Regions from separate parts of the Endozoicomonas sp. Z74 genome, predicted to be linked through region 2. Evidence: predicted binding sites of a transcription regulator. Region 2 holds the regulator's gene; each other region holds the start of a gene.

Region 1 (7,990 bases), on a different contig from region 2:
AACCGTTGCGTATTGTATGTGTGGTACGACAATGAGTTTGGTTACAGCTGCCAGGTAAATCGGATTCTGCAGTATATGTCCGGGGTGATGCATCCTTCCGTACCCTGATTGTTCCAGAGAGTTAAAGCCAGTTGATTGCTGTCAACTGGCTTTTTTGTTGCCTCTGGTTGTCAAAATCTGCATCACGACTTTCCAGATAATCATCGGTGTTACCAAAACCGCAGGGCTTTTCAACAGGGTAAACGCTTCTATGAATCGGTGGTGAACCTCCTGGTCTTCGCCGGCCATTTTCATAATGGCTTTGATATAGCGGTTCAAAAAGGAGGTACCCACTGGTTGCCGTCCTTTTGTTTCCCTGAACATAAAGTCAGGGCTGGCCGCCATTAACCAGGGGATCCGTTTTCCACGGCCGATCTGTTTCTGGAGGCAGGCCATGGTTTCAGGAGTAAAACGGGTTTCCTGTTGTTCCAGAAGTGTTTTGAGCTTAATCAGGTCTTTTATGGCCATGGTGATACCCTGACCATAGATGGGGTTAAAACTGCAGACTGCATCCCCGACCACCAGGAAGTTTCCTGGCCACCGCTTTGCTCTGTCGTAGCGCCGCCATAGACTGCCGGGAATGCGATAACTCACTGGCTCATCAATTGGCGTGGCCTGCTTCAGAATGTTATAAAGATCCGGTTGTGGCAGTGAGCGCACATAAGCCATAAACCCTGTTATATCCTTTGGAGCGACTTCGCCATTAAACCCTACCAGCGTCACTATCCATTTATCGTTTCCCAGGCTGTAGATCATGCCTCCGCGCTTCACATCAGGGGGCTCTGGGTAAATGGCCAGCACCTTCCAGTCCAATGAGCCGGTCAGGCTTTCTGGCAGATGAAAGTGGCGGGTGGTGTAGGCAACCTGTGATCGGACCTCGTCTTCTCTGATCTCAGTAATATCGTTTGCTCTGAGCCATTTCGGGGTTTGTGTTCCACGGCCTGAGGCATCAACCACCAGGTCTGCTTTAATGGCCTGGGGTGGTTCGCTATTGGCAGAGCATTGATAGCGTACGCCTTTTATTCTGAAGCCGTCTTCAGAAACAATGACCCCTGTGACCCTGGACTCGGAGAGCAGCTGAATAGCATCAACGGACTGAATGGCCTGGCGAAGCTTCCATTCAAATCGTGACCGGTTGCACCATCCCATATTGACTCCTGAATGGAATCGTTTTTTCCAGACGCCGAATTGAAACCACCTGAGAGCCCCGGCGGCATCGGAAGAGGCAATTCCGAACGCTCTGAGGTTGAGTTCTGTATTGCCAAGGAGTGGCTCCAGCAACTTGATACCGCTGGGCAGAATAACGTGAGAGTGTGGACCCTGGCCAACTCCTTTATGAAGGCCGCAGTGAGGATCAAGAGTGTCTTTTTCCAGTACGATCACTTCTCTAAAAAAGGGGGACAGCGTTTTGGCTGCCATCAAACCGGTCACACTTCCACCGATCACCACTGCACGCTGCCACATTACCGGCTTTCTCCTGTAGGACTTTATTGCCATGGTACCTGAGAATGGATGCTAAGACTGAATTCCTGCTTACGGAGTTTCACGGTGGTGCAGACCACTCAAATAGGGGTAAGGGCAGCCCTCAAACGGATAGGCATAAAGTCTCAAACCGTGCGGCGCGCTACAGCTATTGACCCGTGTCAATAACCGGGTCATTAAGTGATCCCTTAAATTGTAACCATTCTCATTTGCGTATATATTCCTATGCAATGACTCATCTGTCCGGCCTTCCTTTGAAGTCATGAGCTACAGCGCTCTCACTCTTCAGCCTGGGCTGGGCGATCACATCTTTCTATCGTTTTTACATCATTGCTATCCAGACACTGTCCGATCTTCAGGGCATCGGATGTCCGGTTCAGGCAGAGACAGGCTGATGGAGCGTTCTCTATGAAAACAACCCTGGGTGAACTGAAAACAGGGGAAAGCGGTCAGGTAGCCGCTTTCCTGGATGAGGGCAGTGCCTATCGGAGGAAGCTGCTGGCCATGGGGTTGACTCCCGGCACCCGGTTTACCGTCAGCCGGGTGGCTCCTCTGGGGGATCCCATTCAGTTACAGGTCCGGGGTTTTCAGCTCTCTGTGCGTCGGGATGAAGCGGCAGCTGTTGAGGTTTCAAAAGTATGACAGAACATGTTGTAGCCATTGTTGGTAACCCCAACTGCGGAAAGACCACTTTGTTTAACGCACTCACTGGTGCCCGCCAGAGAGTGGGTAACTGGCCGGGAGTGACCGTTGAAAAGAGAAGCGGGCATTATCGGCTGGGTGACAAGACGATTGAAGTGGTTGACCTGCCGGGAACTTACTGCCTGGACGTGGTGGACAGTGATGTCTCCATGGATGAGCGGATTGCACGGGATTATATTCTGCAACGGGATGCAGAGCTGGTCATCAATATTATTGATGCATCCAATATTGAGCGGAATCTCTATCTGACCACCCAGCTGCTGGATATGGGTGTTCCGGTGGTGATTGTGCTGAATATGATGGACGTGGCCAGGGATAAGGGCGTTGAGATTGACGAAGCTGCTCTGTCAGCCCAGCTGGGCTGTCCGGTATTGCCCCTGGTGGCCAGCAAGTCCGAGGGAATCAAAGCACTGCAGAAACAGCTGGATGAGTATCTGCAAAGCTCGCTGCCACAGGCCAGGCCGGTATCTCTGGGAGCTGACATTGAGCAGGCCGTTGCCATTATTCAACCGCAGTTGGAGGGGCTCCTCAAGGATCAGACCTCTGTCCGCTGGCATGCGTTGAAGTGCCTTGAGGGAGAGGGGGTGGCTGAACTCCAGTTGCCGGCGGATGTGCTGGGAACGGCTGAACAGCAACGGCACCTGCTGGAAAGCACCCAGAATGAAGATCTGGATATTCTGATGGCCAGCGGTCGTTACCGGGCTGTGGGTGAGATTATGAAGGTGATCCTTCGCCAGAAAGGGGAGGTGAATCACCGGCTCACCGAGAAAATCGACAACCTGGTGCTGAACCGGGTACTGGGTCTGCCTATTTTCTTTGGGGTCATGTACCTGATGTTCATGTTCTCCATTAATATTGGCAGTGCCTTTATTGATTTCTTTGATATTTTTACCGGCACTTTGCTGGTGGACGGTTTTGGTCACTGGCTGGATGGCCTGGGGGCTCCGGCCTGGCTGGTCACCTTGCTGGCCAATGGTGTGGGTGGTGGTATTCAGACGGTATCCACCTTTATTCCGGTGATCGCCTTCCTGTTCCTGTTCCTTTCCCTGCTGGAAGACTCCGGTTATATGGCCCGGGCCGCGTTTGTGGTTGACCGGCTGATGCGCTTCCTGGGGCTGCCAGGCAAGGCATTCGTGCCCATGCTGGTGGGCTTCGGCTGTAACGTTCCGGCGATCATGGCGGCAAGAACCCTGGACAATGAGAAAGACCGCCTGCTGACCATTTCCATGGCGCCCTTCATGTCCTGTGGTGCCCGCCTGCCGGTATATGCGCTGTTTGCTGCAGCGTTTTTCCCCCAGTCCGGTCAGAACGTTGTCTTTGCGCTCTATATTACCGGTATCCTGGCGGCGATTTTCACCGGTCTGGTCATGAAGCGCAGCCTTCTGGGAGGCGACAGCTCTCCTTTCATCATGGAGTTGCCCAACTACCATTTGCCCTCTGTGAAGCAGGTAATGCTGAGAACCTGGGATCGCCTCAAGGCTTTCATGCTCCGGGCAGGTAAAGCGATTGTGATCGTTGTGGTGGTCCTGAATACGCTGAACTCAGTGGGTACCGACGGAACCTTCGGACACGAAGATACGCAAGAATCCATGCTCAGCAAAATCGGCCAGACCATTACGCCTGTATTTGCCCCCATGGGTATGACGGAAGATAACTGGCCTGCAGCGGTTGGCATCTTCACCGGTATCCTGGCCAAGGAAGCCGTGGTGGGTACCCTGGATTCCATGTACAGCGCCATTGCCGCTTCAGAAAATGATGTGAAAGCCGGTGATGAGCCCTTTGACCTGATGGCCGGTATTTCCGAAGCCCTGGCCTCCATCCCTGCCAACCTTGCGGGCCTGACCGGCCAGATGGCAGACCCCCTGGGCCTTGAAGTGGGTGACTTGAACGACCTGGAAACCGTTGCCGAAGAGCAGGAAGTGACTATGGATACCTTTGCGGTCATGTCCAGGCTGTTCCCAAGTAATGCGGCGGTCATCGCCTATCTGCTGATGATCCTGCTCTATACCCCCTGTGTGGCGGCGCTGGGTGCCATCTACCGGGAAACCAATATGGCCTGGACGATGTTTGTGGCAGGCTGGACGTTCCTGCTGGGGTATGCCGTTGCCACACTTTACTACCAGTTCTCATTAATTGCCGTTCAGCCGGGCGTGACTCTGCTCTGGGCGGTGAGTATTGCCCTGGTCATGTTCATCGTCTTTGCGCTGATGAGACGGGTGGGGGCTACCGCTGTGCAGTCTGTAGCGCTTGCTCCCGCGACCATAGGCCAGTCCTGCAACAGCACTTCCCATGGTAAGAGTTGCTCATGCTGATCGAAATCCGTGATTTTCTGAAGGGGCAGGGTGTCTGCTCCCTTTCAGAGTTGAGTACAAAGTTCAGGACGTCTCCGGAAGCCATGCGGGGAATGTTGTCCCACTGGCAGAGAAAGGGGCGGGTAGTTTGTGAACGCCCCGGGTGTGCCACATCCTGTAATAAAGGATGTGTATCCTGTGAGCCGGAGCAGCTTGAGATATACCGCTGGCAGGGGAGTGAACAGCAGATTCCGTTGTGTACGGTTCATTGATCCATCTACTTTTCTATAGGTGCCTGTATGGGCACCTGGTAGAGATAAACCGGCGTTTTATATAAATCATCCCCATACAGCGTTTTGACCGGCAGCCACCCTGGCAGCCGGAAGGTATGGGTGAGAATCCAGCAACCTTCCGGTAGCCCCGGGATCACTTCCTTTTCCAGCCGCTTCATGGCTCCGGGAAACAGGTAACAGACAATCAGGCCGGAATTGCCCAGGTCTGCGGTGAAAAAATCGTTTCTGGTGATGGGGATCCTGGTGGTGAGGGTGGCCCAGAGCGCCGGAATGGGCGACCGCTCAAAGGCTATGATCCGGTTCCGGGGGTATTGCTGTTTCAGAATGGGAAGCAGGGTTCCCCAGCCACAGCCCAGCTCCACAATATCTCCACTGATTTGCCCGGGCAGTGCCTTCTTGAGGGCCCGGCTCACTCTTCGGGAAGTGGGCGTAGGCCCAATCCCCAGACGGATGCTCCAGAACAGGATCGAGCCGGCAGCCAGAGCCATCACCAGTAATAGAACATAGGCTGCAACTGTTGTCCCTGCCATTCAACTGTTATCCTGAGCCCGGATTTACCTTCAACAGCATAAGAAGTTATCAGCTCCGTGGCCAGACCTTCCGATGTTTCCACCAAGAGAGTCACCCTTGATGATGTGGCTCTGCGGGCCGGGGTTTCCAAATGGATTGCCTCCCGAAGTTTTACTCCCGGCGCTTCTGTGGCCGAACACAAGCGCCAGAGAGTGCTGGAGGTTGCCCGGCAACTGGGTTACCAGCCAAGTCTGCTGGCCCGTGCTCTGTCGAAGAAACGCTCCACTCTGGCGGTGCTGGTGCTCGATGAGTTTGCCAATCCCCATGCATTAGTGATGCTGCAGAGAACCACGGCGGCTTTGCAGGCTATTGGTATGCAGTGCATTCTGGTGAACATCGCCAGTGATAATTACCGTCCGCTGCTGGACACGGCCAAACAGTATCAGGCGGATGCCATTATTCTGATCGGCTCTCTCTTTGATGAACAATTACTCCAGGAGGTGAACCCGGAAACGCTGCTGGTGCTTCTGGGGAGGGAGAGCAGGGACCCCAGGGTGCTGGGGATTTCCTGCGATAACGGAGCGGCAGGCCGGGAGATTGCCGATCGTCTCTATGAGAGGGGTTGCCGTCGTCCACTCTATCTGTCTGGCCCTGGTTGTCAGTACACCATTCTGAACCGTTATCAGGGTTTTAATGCACGGATGCAGGTACTGCTGGGAAAAAGCGTTCCTGAGTTGAAATGCCCCTCCTACGATCATGAGCTGGCGGGTCAGCTTATTGAAGGTTATCTGTCAGAGAGGGCAGAGGGGGAAAGGCCGGACGCCCTGTTTTGTGAAAACGATATTCTTGCGGTGGGGGTTATGGATCGCCTCAGGTACAAAATGAATATCCCGGTGCCTGATGAGATAGCCGTTGTGGGGTTTGATAATATTCCGCTCTCCCAAAGTCACGCCTACGACATCACTACTTTCGAGCAACCCCTGGACCCTATGATTGATACGGCAGTTGAGATGATACAGTTCTGGCAGCGAGACCGAACCCGAAAAAGCGCAGAGGTTCTGAAAGGAAAGCTGGTGGCTCGTACCAGCGCTTGACTCACAATACTCCAAAGATGCAAATGTGCACTACTGTTTGATTTCGATCAGGTTTTGTCAGAGGGATTTGCTGCATGATTGCAACCGATAGCAATCCTGTACAACCTCACCAGGGAACGAACAAAACATGATCACATTTGCCATGTTCGGCGCCGGTCGTATTGCCAGAGTTCATGGGCAGACCCTGACAGAGCACCCCGGAGTCTCGCTGAAATACATTGTGGACCCGGTCCAGGCCGCGGCTGAAGAAGTTGCCCGTCAGTTTGATGCTCAAGTGGCTGAAGCTGAGGCGGTGTTTGGGGACCCGTCGATCAATGCGGTACTGATCTGCAGTTCAACGGACACCCACGCGGATCTGATTGAAAAAGCCGCCCGTTCGGGCAAAGCCATTTTCTGTGAAAAACCCATTGATCTGGATATCGCCAGAGCGAGGGATGTGGCTGAGATTGTCCGGGAGACCGGGGTCACCTGCTTTCTGGGCTTTAACCGGCGGTTTGATCCAACCTTCAGGGCATTACACGGGCAAATGCGTCAGGGCCGTATCGGAAAGCTCGAACAGCTGGTGATCACGAGCCGTGATCCTGCCCCACCGCCGGTCAATTACATCAAAGTGTCCGGAGGGCTGTTCCGGGATATGATGATTCACGATCTGGACATTGCCCGCTGGATACTGGGTGAAGAGCCCGTGGAGGTGTTTGCTACCGGCAGCTGCCTGGTGGACAGTGAGATCGCCGAGGCCGGGGATATTGATTCCGCACTGGTTACCCTGAAAACCGCCAGTGGCAAACTCTGTCACATCAATAACAGCCGGCGTGCTGCCTATGGTTACGATCAGCGTATTGAAGCGCTGGGGGAAAAAGGCATGCTCCAGGCCGGAAACCATCGGGAAAATGAAGTGCGCTATGTGGGGGAAGAGGGGGAAATCACTGAGAAGCCCCTGCTGTTTTTCCTGGAGCGCTATATGCCGGCTTACCGAAGTGAGTTGCAGGAATTTGTGGACGCCCTGGTGGACGGGGTAGAGCCTTCCGTGACCATTGATGATGGTGTCAGGGCGCTGACGTTGGCCGATGCTTGCTATCAATCCCTGAAAACTGGGCAGGTGGTCCGGTTGAGTTAGTACTTGTCGCTCAGCAGCGGCTTATTGCTGGCCGCTGCTGGTCTATTGGTCTTACAGTGCCTGCCGGAGAATAGTGGCCACCACCTCCGGAGTTATATTGCCCTGCTCACCCAGGGTCAGTCGCCCATGACGCTTGAGCTGGTCAGTGACCGTGGTGATAGCCTCTTCATCAATGCCGTAATCCGATAATCTCGATTGAACGCCCAGTGACTCGAAGAACCCGCGGGTTTTCTCAATGGCCTGGGCAATGCGTTCACTGTCACTCCCTTCACGAATTCCCCAGACGCGTTCCGCATACTGCAGCAATTTAGGCCCTTTCTGGTCAGCCATGACATGAAGCAGGGCCGGGTGCACCACCGCCAGTGTCTGGGCATGATCAAGACCATACAATGCCGTGATTTCATGGCCGATGGCATGGCTGGTCCAGTCATGGGGAATGCCGACGCCCACCAGACCATAGAG
Region 2 (7,990 bases):
CCGGCAGGACAAACCCGCCATTGCCCGCCTGGCCGACAGAGTGGCCGGATGGTTTGTGGCCTGCGTCCTGCTGGTGGCCATTTTCGTCTATTGGGGCTGGTCCGGCATTGCCCCGGAGGATGCCTTCTGGATCACCCTTTCCGTACTTGTGGTCACCTGCCCCTGCGCCCTCTCCCTGGCAACCCCTGCGGCCCTGACAGCGGCAACTGGCTATCTGCACAACCTTGGGCTTCTGGTAACCCGGGGACATGTTCTGGAAGGACTGGCGGCCATCGACCACGTGATTTTCGATAAAACCGGTACCCTTACCCGGGGAGAGCTCTCCCTGGCAGAGGTGCTCCCCGTCAATGGTTCAGCCTCTCAGGAGAAAAACTCTACAGAGCAGCTGACAAAGTTTGCTGCCGCTCTGGAAGCCCACTCAGAACACCCCATCGCCCGGGCATTTACCGGTTTAGACGACCCTCTTTCCAGTCCAGCGCATAATGTAACCAACCATCTCGGCCAGGGATTGGAAGGGGAGATAGACGGCACCCGTTATCGAATTGGGCGCCCCGGTTTTGCCTGCCCCGAACACACCCCGACGACACCGGCCAAAACAGGACAATGGCTGCTGCTGGCCCGTAACAACCAGCCCTTGTGCTGGTTCCGGATTACCGACAGCCTGCGCCCGGAGGCCGCTGCTACCATCAGCCGCCTGCATAGCATGGGCAAAGAAGTCACCCTGCTCAGTGGGGATGCCGAGCCGGTGGTGGCTGCCACGGCCCTGGAACTGGGCATTACCCAGTGGCAGTCCGGGACCAGCCCGGACGAAAAACTGTCGTTTATCCAGACGCTCCAGCAAAAAGGCCAGCATGTCCTGATGGTAGGTGACGGTATTAATGACGTACCGGTTCTGGCCGGGGCAGATATCTCCATGGCCATGGGAAATGCCTCAGATCTTGCACGAACCAGCGCTGATGCGGTATTGATATCCGGCCACCTTGAGCGGCTTGCGGATGCGTTTATCCTCACCCATAGAACCCGGAAGATCATCCGCCAGAACCTTGCCTGGGCTCTGGGCTATAACCTTTCTGCCCTGCCACTGGCCGCTGCAGGCATGGTCGCCCCCTGGATGGCGGCCATCGGTATGGCACTCAGCTCTCTGATTGTGGTTGGCAATGCTCTGCGGCTAAGCCGGCAGGGAGGCAACAAGACAGAAACCACAACCAGAAAGAAACCCGGTCAGCAGACAGCAGACGCTCAATCTCAGCCCCACCCCGGACAATCAACAGGAGCATCGTTCTGACCTATGGAAAGCCTGATTATCCTGATCCCCCTGGCCCTGATTCTGGTCGCCCTTGCCATCAAAGTGTTTTTCTGGGCCGTGGATGATGGCCAGTTTGATGACCTGGAAGGACCGGCACACAGCATTCTGTTTGACGAACCGGAGTCGGAAACTCGAACCAGAAACAGTCAACCGTCGTCAACCCCTGAGACATCCAAACAGCCATGAGCGGAAAATGCCGGTGGCATACACCAGAACACTAAACAGAGCTACACACAAAGATCTGGAAGCAGTATGAGTGATCTATCCATTTTTATAACCGCACTGACTCTGGGCCTGCTGGGCAGTGCCCACTGCATTGGCATGTGTGGGGGAATCACATCCGCCTTGAGTCTTTCCATTCAGGGTAAAAGCCGGGTCCAGGTGCTCGGGCTGATGCTGCTCTACCATTGCGGCCGTTTGCTGAGCTATGCCCTGGCCGGCTTTCTACTGGCCGGTATCGGCTGGTTTCTGGGTGATCTCAGTCCCTGGGCGAAAATGGCGCTGCGTTATTTTGCCGGATTGATGATGATCGCCATGGGCCTCTATCTCACAGGGTGGTGGCGAGGACTGACTTACTTTGAGCGCGCCGGGCAGCAACTATGGCGTTATATTCAACCCATAGCCAGCAAACTTCTGCCCATACAATCCCCAGGCAACGCACTGATACTGGGGATGCTCTGGGGCTGGCTGCCCTGCGGCCTGGTCTATAGCAATCTGGTCTGGGCTGCCAGCCAGGGCTCACCGGTCACCGGAGCACTGGCCATGTTCTGTTTCGGGCTGGGCACCCTGCCCGCGGTTTTTCTGATCGGCGCCTTCTCCCGCCAGCTCAGCCAGTTCATCCAAGCCAGCTTTACCCGCAATATGGCCGGCATCATGGTGATTCTGTTTGGCGCCTGGGCCATGCCTGGCCCCCACCAGGAATGGCTGATGACATTGATAGCGCATCATTAGCCGCTTCCGACATAACCGGAAAGCGCTCTTCTTTCTGAATTTGATACTCGCAAATCATCCTCAGCCCATGTAATATGCAATCCCCTCCAGCCTGTGTTCATATTTTCATCGAAACAGATAACTACTGATTCCAATTCGGCAGCCCCGTATTGACACGCATCAAGGAATACAGGTTTAGCTTTCTCTACACTTTTAAAAAATACAGCTATTCATCAATAAGACTGCTACGTTTGAGCATTCAAAACTCGGCAACAGCAGCACAGCATTGACAAAACAGCCGCACGCTTCAAAACACCGAAGCTTATAGCCAGAGAGATCGGCCAGAGACAGATTATGAAAAATGCGCCAGTTTGGGATAAAGACCTGATTGAACGATATAACCAGTCGGGACCTCGCTACACCTCTTATCCAACCGCCGTTCAATTTGATAACACCTTTAACCCTGAGCTATACCAGGCCAGCGCTCAACTCAGCGCCTCTACCATCAAGCCACTGTCGCTTTATTTCCACATCCCCTTCTGTTCACACGTCTGCTATTACTGCGCCTGCAATAAAATTGTCACCAAACACCGCAGCCGCTCGGAAAAATACCTTGAGTATTTGTTCCGTGAAATTGAAATGCAGAGCAAGCTGTATTCTCCCGAGCAGAAAGTTGAGCAGCTGCACCTGGGAGGCGGGACGCCAACATTTCTCAGCAGCGAGCAAATGCGCGCCCTGATCGGTAAGGTCGGCCAGCATTTTCAACTGACGAGCGGCGACACCTCGGATTACTCCATTGAACTCGACCCCCGCGAAGTGGACTGGCCGATGATGGATACCTTGCGGGATCTTGGCTTTAACCGCATCAGCATGGGTGTTCAGGATCTGGATGAACGGGTCCAGAGAGCCGTCAACCGGGTTCAGCCTGAAAATATGGTCCGATCAGTACTGGATGCTTCAAGAACCATGGCTTTCAAGTCCGTTCACATGGACCTGATATACGGCCTACCTTTCCAGACTGTGCCTGGCTTTATGGATACCATCGACCGGGTCATCGATATGGCACCAGACCGGCTGTCGCTGTTTAACTACGCCCACCTGCCCCACCGCTTCAAGCCTCAGCGCAGGATCAATGACGACGACCTTCCTGCTCCGGAGGTCAAGTTGGAAATCCTGCAGCAAGCGACTGAAAAGCTGCTGGACCAGGGCTACGTATACATTGGCATGGATCACTTTGCCCTGCCCGATGATGAGCTGGCCACCGCCCAGGAAACCGGAAACCTGCACAGAAACTTCCAGGGTTACACAACTCACAGCCACTGCGATCTTATAGGAATGGGCGTCTCTTCCATCAGCCAGGTGGGCGACACTTACATCCAGAACACCACGGAAGAATCAGACTACTTCACAAAAATCGACAAAGGCCGACTCCCCATGGTCCGGGGACTTCAGATGACAGAAGACGACAAAGTCCGCCAGGCCGTCATCACCCAGCTGATCTGCCACTTCCAGCTCCAACCCGGTAAAATAGAGACACAGTTCGGCATCACCTTTGACACATACTTTGCTGAGGAGCTGGAACGCCTCAAACCTATGATCAATGACGAGCTACTGACGCTGAACGAAGACCGAAGCATTGTGGTAACCCCTAGAGGCAAACTACTGATCCGGAACATCTGCATGCAGTTCGATCATTACCTGAACCAGCCAAAGCCCACGGAAAAGCAGGAGGCAATCCCCCGCTACTCAAAAGTCATCTGACTTTTCCCAGAAAGCTACCGAAAAAGTAGCCACTCCTTCAGTCTTCCGGGCTTATGCATTCGAGCATAAGTCCGACACCCCCCCAGTCAAACATTGACCATTGCTTTGCCTGCGGTATCGGTGCAAAATCGGGCAACACAAATAAACGAACGTACTTCAGACAGTGGCACACCTTTTGTGACACTGTCGGCTCGGTGCTCCAGTGTATTCTGCCCCCCTTAGTTGACGGGGCTTTACGTCAAGAGCCTGGTTCAGAAGCTTGCCAAGGCGAGACGCCCTGAACAAACGACGCAATCGTGTTACTGGAGACAACGTACTGGCACAAGTTGTTTCCACAATAGCATTAAACACCTACTTTAACGCTATTCACTTGCGTATTTACCTAGCTTACACTTCGTTAACAATTTTCATAAAATTGAGTCGATTTTGCCAATACGACTTTGAGGCCTCTCAATGACGTCCAAGCCCAACGTCCGACAGCCAAGCCATGTGGCCTGCAGAGACTGCAGCCTCAGCTCCTTGTGCCTGCCGCTGGCTCTCAGCATTAAAGACATTGACCAGCTGGATCACATCATCAAGCGAGGTCGCCCTCTGAAAAAGGGTGAACACCTCTTCCTCGAGGGTGATCCGTTCAGCAGTGTATTTGCGGTACGTTCAGGGGCGATCAAAACCTACACCGCCACCAACGAAGGTGAAGAACAGATCACCTCCTTCTACCTGCCCAGCGAAATTCTCGGTTTGAGCGGGATGGATACCGACACTTACCCAGTGTCTGCCCAGGCCATGGAAACCACCATGATCTGTGAAATTCCCTTTGAACAGCTGGAAGGGCTCGCGGATCAGTTCCCGGAACTGCGTCGCCACCTGATGCGCCTGATGAGCAAGAAGATCCGGGAAGATCAGCAGATGATGATGCTGCTGTCCAAGAAAAACGCCGACGAACGCATAGCCACCTTCCTGATCAATCTGGCCAGCCGCTTCCGTCGCCGGGGTTTCTCTTCCCAGTCATTCCGACTGTCCATGTCCCGGAACGAAATGGGCAACTACCTGGGACTTGCCGTCGAGACGGTCAGCCGGGTGTTCACAAGGTTCCAGAAAAACGGCCTGATTTCAGCGGTTGGCAAGGAAATTGAAATTCGTAACTCCGTTGAGCTTTGCTCTCTGGCCGGGGGGAAAACCATCGACCCCACCCAGATCGTGACCAGCGCCTGAGGAGAACTGAGGTAGCTTTCCCGGATTGAAGGGCTACCCTGCCAGTAGCCTGTTGGATTCAGTGAGCCCCGTGCTCACTGAGCATCATTGACCGAAACAGAGCCAAAACGGCATGCCCACAGAACAACGCCTACCCGCCCTGGAATACCTTCAATCCCAGATCAGAACCATCCCGGACTGGCCTGAGCCCGGTATTCTTTTCCGTGATATCACCACCCTGTTTGAAAACCCGAAGGCCTGGCGTCTGACCATAGACACTCTGGTGGAACGCTACCAGAATAAAGATGTGGATCGCATTGGCGCACTGGATGCCAGAGGCTTCCTGATCGGCTCAACACTGGCCTACACATTAAACAAACCTCTGGTACTGTTCCGAAAGAAGGGGAAACTGCCCGGCACCACCCTGAGCCAGGAATACCAGCTGGAATACGGCACCGCCACCCTGGAAGTCCATGACGACACCATGAAGCCCGGAGACCGCATTCTGCTGGTTGATGACCTGATCGCAACCGGCGGCACTCTGCTTGCCGCCCATCACCTGATCAGCCAGGCAGGCGCTACCACGTTGGAAGCAGCCGCTATCATCAATCTTCCCGACCTTAAAGGTTCCGAGAAGTTGAATCAGGCAGGAATCCCCACCTTTACCCTCTGTTCTTTTGCAGGCGACTGATAAAAGTCCCCTGACTAATGGGGTTATAGAATATCCGGAATGATACGATAACCCCATTAAGCACAACACCAAGCCTGTTTTCCTTCTGACAAGCCCTTACCGCAAGGGGTTGCTGGCAGACAATAAAACGGGCACTGCCCAAAAGGGTATCGCCTGCTCACTTTACGTATAAGAACAGGGAAAATACCCTGTCACAGACGATCATTAACTGGTATTTTCAAGATAAATCACCCAGCAGAAAAAGCGGTTTCACCCCCTTTGGGGTAGAACGATGACAGCAATAAAAAAGGACTTTGAATTATGGGTATCTGTGCCAGAGAGTTGCGTCATTATGTGGTGCGACCAACACTCAAGCACCTGGCCATGTGGAGCCAGACAGCAGAGAACCTGCTTCTGGGCACCGCTGCCAGGGAATCCGGCCTTGGCTTTCATTTGAAAATCGCCAACCACCAGGCTCTTGGTATTTACCAGATATCACCGCGCATGCATCGCAATATCTGGGACCACTACCTTGGGACACAGCCAGAGTTATCCAGCAGCGTCCGTGGACTGGCCAGTCAGAGGGAATTCCTTTCACACCCCCACCATGAACTGGCCACCAACCTGGCCTATGCAACCGCCATTGCCTGGCTGGTTTACCACCGAACCGGTATCACTATAGAGAAGATTGACGAAGAAGATACCATGGCACTGGGGAAACTCTGGCAAAAATACTTTCACAGCCGAAACCCCGGCACCGTCCAGAGCTTTTCAGACAGTTACCAGCAATTAATTATTGAATCCGGCTCTTCCCAGGATGAGAAGGCCTATTACCACCTCACCAGCGCCAAACCCGCCTGAATCTGGCGAAAGGGGGGGGCTAAACCCCCTCCTTAGACTCGGCACACCCCACACAAAGATCGGCGTAGGGCATCACCTCCAGCCTGCCTTCAGGAATCTGGGCCCCACAGGCTGTGCAATAGCCGTACTCCCCTTCATCCATCCGGTCCAGGGCCCGGTTTATCTTCTGCAACTCAAGAGTGGCCTCATTACCAAGAGCGTCCATCACTTCATCGTTCTCACGCTCCTGAGCCTGCTCTGACCAGTCCGCACTGGTTTTGCGGGTAACATCGCGCTTGATATTACCCAGCCGTACATTCAGTTCATCTCGCCGCTCAAGCAGCCTGGTACGCAGTTTATTGTGATCGGTCATCAGTCTTCCCCTTTTCAAAACTCTGGATCAATCCATTGTTATTTTTGCCATGAACAACATGCAGCCACAGGCTTTTCTAAACCGGGCCGTGAACAACAGTTTGCTCTCCCAGGTTTCAGGGATGAGGGCAGCACAATCTGTTCTTCTACCGCTATGGGCATCTGGACATTTAAAAGGACAAACGTGTTTATCAATGAGAACTGGCAATCCTGCCTGCAAATAGTAGTCCATTCCCCCCCGAAGGGTAACACCCTTATGGAGGATATAGTCGGCAGCTCCATTTTTCCTTGAGCCAGGCAGGACATTTTATGGGACCTTTGTACGTTTTTTTGCCAAAAGAAACGCTACAACAGGTAAGAGCACGTTAAACACTGACTTGGTGGATACTCATCCTGCCGATATAATGAGCCGCTTTCATCCACGGCCCGCTTATAAGCCTATGACTTCGACCCAACTCACCGGTTCCGAGAAATACAATTTCAACAAGCTTCAGAAAAAACTGAGGCGCCTGGCCGGAAGAGCCATCGAAGACTTCCGCATGATTGAGGAAGGCGACCGGGTCATGGTCTGCCTGTCCGGAGGCAAAGACAGCTTCACCATGCTGCATATTCTCATGAGCCTCCAGAAAAGCGCCCCAGTCAATTTTGAGCTGATCGCCGTCAACCTGGACCAGAAACAGCCCGGCTTCCCTGAGCATGTCCTTCCGGAATACCTGGATCAACTGGGAATCCATTACCATATTATCAACCGTGACACCTATTCCGTGGTCAAGGAAAAAATTCCCGAGGGAAAAACCACTTGCGGCCTCTGCTCCCGGCTAAGAAGGGGAACACTTTATGCCTTTGCAGAGGACATTGGTGCCACAAAAATCGCCCTGGGTCACCATAAGGATGATATTGTTGAGACGCTGTTCCTTAAT
Region 3 (7,990 bases), on a different contig from region 2:
ACCAGAACATTCCCAGCAGGAACAGCGGACCGATCAGACCACCACCGACATTGTGAGCCACGTTCCAGACGGACACGATACCGCCCCGCTCTTTCCTGGACCACCAGTGAACCATGGTCCGGCCACAGGCAGGCCACCCCATTCCCTGGAACCAGCCATTAAGAAACAGCAGCACAAACATGGCAGCAATACTGCCTGTGGCCCAGGGCATAAAACCCAGAGTAAACATGGTCAGAGCCGACATGATCAGACCCGCCGCCAGGAAATACCGGGGATTGGATCGATCCGACACATTGCCCATCAGAAACTTTGACAGACCATAGGCAATAGAAACCGCAGAAAGAGCAACCCCCAGGTCACCCCGGCTATAGCCCATTTCATTAATCAGAAAAGGCATGGCCAGGGAGAAGTTCTTCCTGACCAGGTAGTAACCGGCATAGCCGATAAAAATCCCTGCAAAAATCTGCCAACGCAGCTTCTGGTACTGGCCATCCACCTGCCCGCTTGGCAAGCCCGCCCTGTGAGGCGCTGGCCTGAATATACCTATCATAGTGTCTCCACAAATCCGTTATTCCGCTCTAGGGTGAATCGGATGAGCGAAATATTCAGCTATCTTCGCATGACAGACTGACGCTCATTTTTTATTCACCCTCATAATCGGGTGCGGATAATAGTTGCTTTATGTTCTTTTCCAATTGATCTAGAGCAATAAATGAATAATTAGCGAACTATAAAGCACATCATACGATCATTGTCGGCCATTATTTTCCATTTTCACCCGGTGCTCACCCACTTTTAAATGAACAAAAAAGGCCCCAGGCAAAGCCTGGAGCCTTAATTCTCCATACTGTTGGCGGTCAGCCTCGATTCACAAATCTGACCAAAGCACAACCAGGGAGGGTGTTATGAATCTTCCCAGTTTCTGGAGCGCTCAACCGCCTTCTTCCAACCTTTATAGAGCTCAGCCCGCTTTTCTTCCGGCATTTCTGGCTGATACTCCCGGGAAATAGCCACCTTGTCTTTCAGGTCATCCAGGCTGTGCCAGAATCCCACGGCCAGACCCGCAAGATACGCAGCACCCGCTGCCGTGGTTTCCGCCACCTCCGGACGCACCACGTTTTTACCAAGAATATCGGACTGGAATTGCATCAGGAAATTATTGGCGACAGCACCACCATCAACACGCAGCAGGCTGAGCTCTATGCCTGCGTCCTGCTGCATAGCTTCCAGCAGGTCCCGTGACTGATAAGCGATGGCTTCCAGGGTTGCACGGACAATATGGTTACGGTTGGCTCCCCGGGTCAGACCAAAAATCGATCCCCGCGCATAAGGATCCCAGTAAGGAGCCCCCAGCCCAACAAAAGCAGGCACCACATAAACACCATTAGTGTCGTCAACCTTGGAGGCAAAATACTCCGTATCCGCCGCATCCCTGACCAGCCCCAGCTCATCCCGCAACCACTGAACACTGGCGCCGCCCATAAATACGGAGCCTTCCAGGGCATAAGTCACCTTGCCATCAAGACCACAGGCAATGGTCGTCAGCAAACCGTTTTCCGAACGGATAGGCTGATCACCAGTATGCATTAACAGGAAACAACCGGTGCCATAAGTATTCTTGGCCATCCCTTTTTCAAGGCACATCTGACCAAACAGAGCCGCATGCTGGTCACCGGCAATACCGGCAATGGGAATCCGGGTGCCGCCCTTACCACCGATGTTGGTCTGTCCATACACTTCAGAGCAGGACTTCACCTCTGGCAGCATGGACCTGGGAATCTGCAACACCTCCAGCATCCGGTCATCCCATTGCAGCCGGTTGATATCAAACAGCATGGTCCGGCTGGCATTGGTGTAGTCAGTCACATGAACCCGACCGTTGGTGAGCTTCCAGATCAGCCAGGTATCCACGGTACCGAACAGCAGGTCGCCTTTTTCCGCTTTCTCCCGGGCACCTTCCACATGGTCGAGCATCCACTTCACTTTGGTTCCGGAAAAATAGGCGTCCGTCACCAGGCCGGTGGTTTCTTTTATATACTCTTCCATGCCATCACGCTTCAGCTGTTCGCAGATGTCCGTGGTTCTGCGACACTGCCAGACAATGGCATTATGGATCGGCTGTCCGGTATTTTTGTCCCAGACCACTGCCGTTTCCCGCTGATTGGTGATACCAATCCCCGCAACCTGGTCACTGCGAATACCGGTTTTGGCCAGTACTTCCGTCAATACAGAACTCTGGGTCGCCCAGATTTCCATGGCATCGTGTTCCACCCAGCCCGCTTTTGGATAAATCTGGGTAAATTCCCGTTGGGAAACTCCCACGATCGCCCCTTTATGGTCAAAGATAATGGCTCGGGAGCTGGTGGTTCCCTGATCCAGGGCAACGATGAATTTCTCGTCTTTCTTTACAGGAATGTTCACAGGTATCACCCCTTGGTCATTCAGTGATGCTTATATCTATAAGAAGGCTGCCTGGAAGTCTCCGACAGGCAGCATTTCCCATTTATGGGATTGACTCGGAGGCTGTCCGAGAATAGCGCTCGTAGCGAGGACGGTAGAAAATTGAGGATCAAAATTCGATTTTGTGAGGTGAATAGTGGTTCTATTTGCCGAACAAAAGCGAATTTTTAGACCAATTTGCTACCGTCGCAGTAGGGCAGCCTATTCTCTGACAGCCTCCTTACGTATTACGCGTCAGCCGGACGAATTTCACAACCCGCGGTGGCGCATTCCACTGGTTCCAGCTGGCTGGCAATTACCCTGAGATAAACCCAGGCTCCCGCCATGGCACCGCAGATCGGCCCCGCAATGGGCACCCAGAAATAGGGATTAGTGCGGGCACCGGTCAGGGCCACATCCCCCCAGCCGGCAAAAAAGGCAAACAGCTTGGGTCCAAAGTCACGGGCGGGATTCATGGCAAAACCGGTCAGAGGACCAAAAGAGGCACCAATCACCGCAATCAATATGCCGATCAGCAGTGCGGACAAAGCACCGTTGGAGACGCCATTATTATCATCGCCAATGGCCAGGATACCGCCCATCAATACCGCCGTTATGAAAAACTCAACAAAGAAAGCCTGGACATTACTGAGCAGGGCATTCGGGTAAGTTGAGAAGATTCCGGCGGTGGCCAGGCTGGAGGCCTCACCCCGGATGATCCCATGGGTGCTTTCAAAATCCACAAACAGCCCTTGATAGAGGAAATACACCAGTGCTGCCGCACTGAATGCCCCCGCAATCTGCGCAGCGATATACGGCAACACCTTGTGTTTTTCAAACCCCTTGAATACGGTCAGGGCAAGGGTTACTGCAGGATTCAGGTGCGCACCGGAAACCCCTCCAGCCACATAAATGGCGATCGCAACCCCCAAACCCCAGACAATAGAGATTTCCCACTGGCCAAAGTCACTCCCAGCCAGAACCAGCGCAGCAACGCAACCTGCTCCAAAGAAAATCAACAAACCGGTGCCTATAAATTCGGCAAGGCATTGACCCAACAATGTCTGCCTCAATGTCTGCCCCATGACAACCCCCGTTGCGAAAGTGAAAAAATACACGCGAATTATCACAGCAGAAATCACAACCGAGCAACATCGAAACCCTGACTCAAATCAACAGAATCACATTTTTACACACGTCATCGCACGCTTTATCACCAATTCATTGAAAACAGAGACTACCGATACAAAAATAATCAGCATAAACACCCTTTCGAAGTCGTACGAGCATATACGAATATTGATATACGTCATTTCGAACATTACAATCTGCAACGATACTGTTATCCACAGGCTCGATAACCGCTCGTTGACTGTCCGTAAATGTGCGCTTTTGAACACTATTTTGAACAACATCAGGCCCCAAATGAAAACCTTTGAAACAGACGTTGTCATTATCGGCGGTGGCGCCACTGGCGCCGGCGTCCTCCGCGACTGCTCGCTCAGGGGCATTCGTGCAATCCTGATAGAAAAAGACGATATCGCCACAGGGGCCACAGGACGAAACCATGGCCTTCTGCACTCCGGCAGTCGGTATGCGGTCACCGACGCCCATTCCGCTGAAGAGTGCATTCAGGAAAACCGGATACTGAAAACCATCGCTTCCCACTGCATAGAGGAAACGGATGGTTTATTCATCACACTGCCTGAAGATGACCTCTCTTTTCAAAAACCCTTTATCGATGCGTGCAACCAGGCAGGTATTGAGACAGAACAGTTGACGCCAGAGCAGGCTCTGCAACTGGAACCCAACGTTAACCCGGCACTGCTGGGGGCCGTCAAAGTACCCGATGGCACCATTGACCCCTTTCGCCTGACCGCATCCAATATTCTTGATGCTGAAGAGCATGGCGGCCAGCTGCTCAATTACACCCGCGTACTGAATCTGATCATTGAGAGCGGGCGCGTGGTTGGCGTCAATGCCGTGAATGTCAAAACCGGCGAGCGCGTGGTTATCCGGGCCCAGCAGGTGGTTAATGCCGCAGGGATATGGGGCCAGCAAATTGCTGAATATGCCGATCTGTCGATCCATATGATTCCATCCAAAGGCTCTCTGCTGATCATGGATTACCGGGTCAATGGAATGGTACTAAACCGCTGTCGTAAACCAGCGGATGCCGACATTCTGGTGCCCGGTGACACTATCTCCCTGATTGGGACCACCTCCCAGAAAATCCCGTACGACCAGATCGACAACCTCAGAATTGATCCGGAAGAGGTGGACACCCTGATCCGGGAAGGGGAAAAACTCGCCCCAATCATGTCCAGGGCCCGCATTCTCAGAGCCTACGCCGGGGTTCGCCCACTGGTCTCCGTGGATGGCAGCTCAGGTCGGAATATCAGTCGTGGCATCGTATTGATGGATCATGGAGAGCAGGATGGCTTGCCTGGCCTGGTGACCATCACCGGGGGCAAGCTGATGACCTATCGTCTGATGGCTGAAAAAGCAACCGATGTGGTTGCCCGCCACCTTGGCAATACTGTGGGCTGTCACACAGCAGAAGTTCCACTTCCCGGAGCCTGTGGTCACCAGGCAGATATTGAAACGCCAACCCTGTCAGCACCTGTGTCAGTGTCCGCAAAGTACCGCCACGGTGAGCGTGCAGCCCGGTTCCTTTCAGAGAACAATGATAAAAACGCCATTATCTGCGAATGTGAAATGGTGACCCGGGGCGAAATTGAATACGCCGTTGCCAAATTGAACGCTCCGGATCTGGTAGACCTGCGTCGCAGAACCCGTCTTGGCATGGGGCCCTGCCAGGGAGAGCTCTGCACCTGTCGTGCAGCTGGCATTCTTCAGGACATGAAACCCGATGAAGAACCCCATTCTCTGAGCAGCCCTGAGCGGGTGGAAAGCCCTGAGCCAATAGAAAACCCTGACTCTTTGAAAAACCTTGCCCCCCTGGAAAGCATCGGTGAGTTTCTTGAAGAACGATGGAAAGGCAACCAGCCGGTACTCTGGGGAGATGCCCTTAGGGAAGCAGAATTCAGTCACTGGATTTACGAATCACTGCTGGGCTACAGCCATCTCCCGGAGACGGAAACCGATACCAGCAATACTCTCGTTAAAAACACCGAAGAACCAGCAGCAGTGAAGCCAGCAGCATGAGATACGACAGCATTATTATTGGCGGTGGGCTGGCCGGAATGACCTCCGCCATCCGCTGCGCAGAAGCGGGATTAAAAACAGCGGTCATCAGCTTCGGGGAAAGCTCCCTGACATTTGCCTCTGGAGCCATTGATGTTCTGGGGCGTCAAGCCGACGGTTCTCCTGTTCAGGCCCCCTTTGAGGCCATCAACAAACTGCCCGGCAATCACCCCTACCACAAAGTCGGGCCAGACACTCTGAAAGCAGGACTTGAACATTTTCAGAAAAGCATGGCCGCCTCCGGCCTGACCATGGTCAACCAGGGTGACAAAAATCATTGGCGCATCTCGGCTTTAGGCAGCCTGATCCCAGCCTGGTTGTCACAGACCAGTATGAATCCATTGCCGTTTACCAATCCGGCAAAAGAAATAAAGCAGGTCGCCATCATTAATATTGCTGGATTCCGGGATTTTCAACCCGCCCTGGCAGCCTCCGGCCTGAAAAGACACCCAGCCTTTGCCGGAAGCAGAATTACCAGCAGCACCGTCTCCCCGGAGGCCCTTGCCCTGGAAACCCGAAATCCATTTGAACTGCGTTCCATTGAGCTGGCCAGAGCACTCAGCAGCGAGCAGTCCCTGCAACGATTGGCGAAAGCCCTGGGTAAAGCAGCAGGTACGGCTGACCTGATCATCCTTCCTGCGGTTCTTGAGGATAGCCGGGGCAATAGCAGAATGCCGGAACTCTCCAGGTTGCTGGGGTGCCCAGTGATGGAAGTGGCCAGCCTGCCTCCTTCCCTGCCGGGCCTCAGAATGACCAGGGCCCTCAAGCAGCGGTTCAGTGCCCTGGGCGGAATGTTGATTGAAGGCGACCAGGTGGTTAAAGGTGAATTTGACAATGGTCGTTTATACAGCATCGAGACCCATCACAACAAAGACCTTCCCCTGTATGCTGACCACTTTGTGCTGGCCACCGGCACCTTTTTAAGCAAAGGGTTGAAAGGAGAAAGAAACCGAATTGTTGACCCGGTGTTCGGTCTGGATATTGCCGCACCGGAAAACCGGGCAGAATGGAGCACCGGTTCATTCCTGGACAGCCGGTCCCATCACTTTATGGAGTATGGGGTCACCACCAACCAGCAGCTTCAACCCTGCATCAACAAGACTCCTATCCGTAACCTGTATTGTGCCGGCTCGGTTCTGGCGGACTTCAACCCCGTTGCGGAAGGCTCTGCCGGAGGCGTCTCCATTGCCACCGGGTATTTCGCTGCTGAACAGATTATTGCCACACACGCTTCCGACAGGGAAAGCGCTGTGGCCGAGAAAACCGGGGCGGAGAAATAAGATGCTTTCACTGACCGACACCACTTTTGATAACTGCATCAAGTGCACCGTTTGCACCACCCGCTGCCCGGTAGCAGAAGCCCGGCCTGATTACCCCGGCCCAAAACAGGCAGGCCCGGACGGTGAGCGTTTTCGCATCAAAAGCCCTGCGCTCTACGACGATGCCCTGAAATATTGCAGTAACTGCAAACGCTGTGAAGTGGCCTGCCCTTCCAATGTCCATATTGGCACCATTATCCAGAAGGCTAAGGCCCGACATGACGGCTTCAAGCAGGGTCCCCGTGAGTATATGCTCAGCCATACTGATCTGATGGGCACCCTGTCCTCAAAAACGGCACCGGTAGTCAATGTGGTTACCGCCATGAAGCCGGTCAAAAAATTGCTGGACAAAACCCTGGGCATTGATGAAAGGCGGACGCTGCCCAAATACAGCTTCGAGACGTTCAGAAGCTGGTTTGGCCGAAACGCCGGTGACCAGGAGCAGTTCCAGCGGAAAATCACCTACTTCCACGGCTGCTTTACCAATTTCAATGACCCCACGGTCGGCAAAGATCTGGTGAAAGTCCTCAATGCCATGGGGGTGGGTGTCCGGCTCACGGCAAAAGAAAAATGCTGTGGCGTTCCCCTGATCGCCAATGGCTTTCTGAAAAAAGCCCGGAAAAATGCCGACCTGAACATGACCCAGTTTGCCCGGAGCCTGGAAGCGGGCTCCGAAGCGGTCATTTCCACTTCATCAAGCTGTGCCATGACGCTTCGGGATGAATACCCGGATATGCTGGATGTGGACAACTCCGCCATCAAAGAGCAGATTCAGTTTGTCTCACGGTTCCTGATCCGGGAGTTTGCCGAAGGCAATGTTCCCACCATGAAACCGCTGAACCTGAAAGTCGCCTACCACAGTCCCTGTCACTTGATCCGCATGGGCGGTGTCGTGCATACCGTGGAACTGATGCGGGAAATTCCCGGGCTTGAGCTGACGCTTCTGGACCAGAACTGCTGCGGCCTTTCCGGTACTTATGGCTTCAAGAAAGAGAACTACGACACTTCCCAGAAAATTGCCAATA

The links. The regulator FNR, encoded in region 2, switches genes on or off when oxygen is low (the NO sensors DNR and NnrR bind a similar motif). The targets are predictions, from matches to a motif close to TTGATNTANATCAA.
Region 1: a site for FNR is predicted at 1,673-1,686, ahead of ACNRUY_RS06880 (FeoA family protein). Genes of this name have one in related genera too.
Region 3: a site for FNR is predicted at 3,739-3,752, ahead of glpA (anaerobic glycerol-3-phosphate dehydrogenase subunit A). Genes of this name have one in related genera too.

The regions. Positions count from the first base shown of each region.
Region 1 covers NZ_JBLYZI010000016.1:36,885-44,874, reverse strand. Annotated here, with positions in the region: gene ACNRUY_RS06890 (glyceraldehyde-3-phosphate dehydrogenase) at 1-108, shown strand, start outside; gene ACNRUY_RS06885 (NAD(P)/FAD-dependent oxidoreductase) at 142-1,503, opposite strand; gene ACNRUY_RS06880 (FeoA family protein) at 1,930-2,163, shown strand; gene feoB (Fe(2+) transporter permease subunit FeoB) at 2,160-4,535, shown strand; gene ACNRUY_RS06870 (FeoC-like transcriptional regulator) at 4,529-4,786, shown strand; gene ACNRUY_RS06865 (hypothetical protein) at 4,792-5,337, opposite strand; gene ACNRUY_RS06860 (LacI family DNA-binding transcriptional regulator) at 5,395-6,411, shown strand; gene iolG (inositol 2-dehydrogenase) at 6,539-7,528, shown strand; gene ACNRUY_RS06850 (iron-containing alcohol dehydrogenase) at 7,580-7,990, opposite strand, start outside.
Region 2 covers NZ_JBLYZI010000013.1:53,304-61,293, forward strand. Annotated here, with positions in the region: gene ACNRUY_RS05945 (heavy metal translocating P-type ATPase) at 1-1,285, shown strand, start outside; gene ccoS (cbb3-type cytochrome oxidase assembly protein CcoS) at 1,289-1,492, shown strand; gene ACNRUY_RS05955 (sulfite exporter TauE/SafE family protein) at 1,559-2,257, shown strand; gene hemN (oxygen-independent coproporphyrinogen III oxidase) at 2,591-3,997, shown strand; gene fnr (fumarate/nitrate reduction transcriptional regulator Fnr) at 4,451-5,209, shown strand; gene ACNRUY_RS05970 (adenine phosphoribosyltransferase) at 5,322-5,879, shown strand; gene ACNRUY_RS05975 (hypothetical protein) at 6,180-6,719, shown strand; gene ACNRUY_RS05980 (TraR/DksA family transcriptional regulator) at 6,739-7,071, opposite strand; gene ttcA (tRNA 2-thiocytidine(32) synthetase TtcA) at 7,511-7,990, shown strand, end outside.
Region 3 covers NZ_JBLYZI010000068.1:21,051-29,040, reverse strand. Annotated here, with positions in the region: gene glpT (glycerol-3-phosphate transporter) at 1-550, opposite strand, end outside; gene glpK (glycerol kinase GlpK) at 904-2,421, opposite strand; gene ACNRUY_RS17825 (MIP/aquaporin family protein) at 2,688-3,524, opposite strand; gene glpA (anaerobic glycerol-3-phosphate dehydrogenase subunit A) at 3,865-5,607, shown strand; gene glpB (glycerol-3-phosphate dehydrogenase subunit GlpB) at 5,604-6,926, shown strand; gene glpC (anaerobic glycerol-3-phosphate dehydrogenase subunit GlpC) at 6,928-7,990, shown strand, end outside.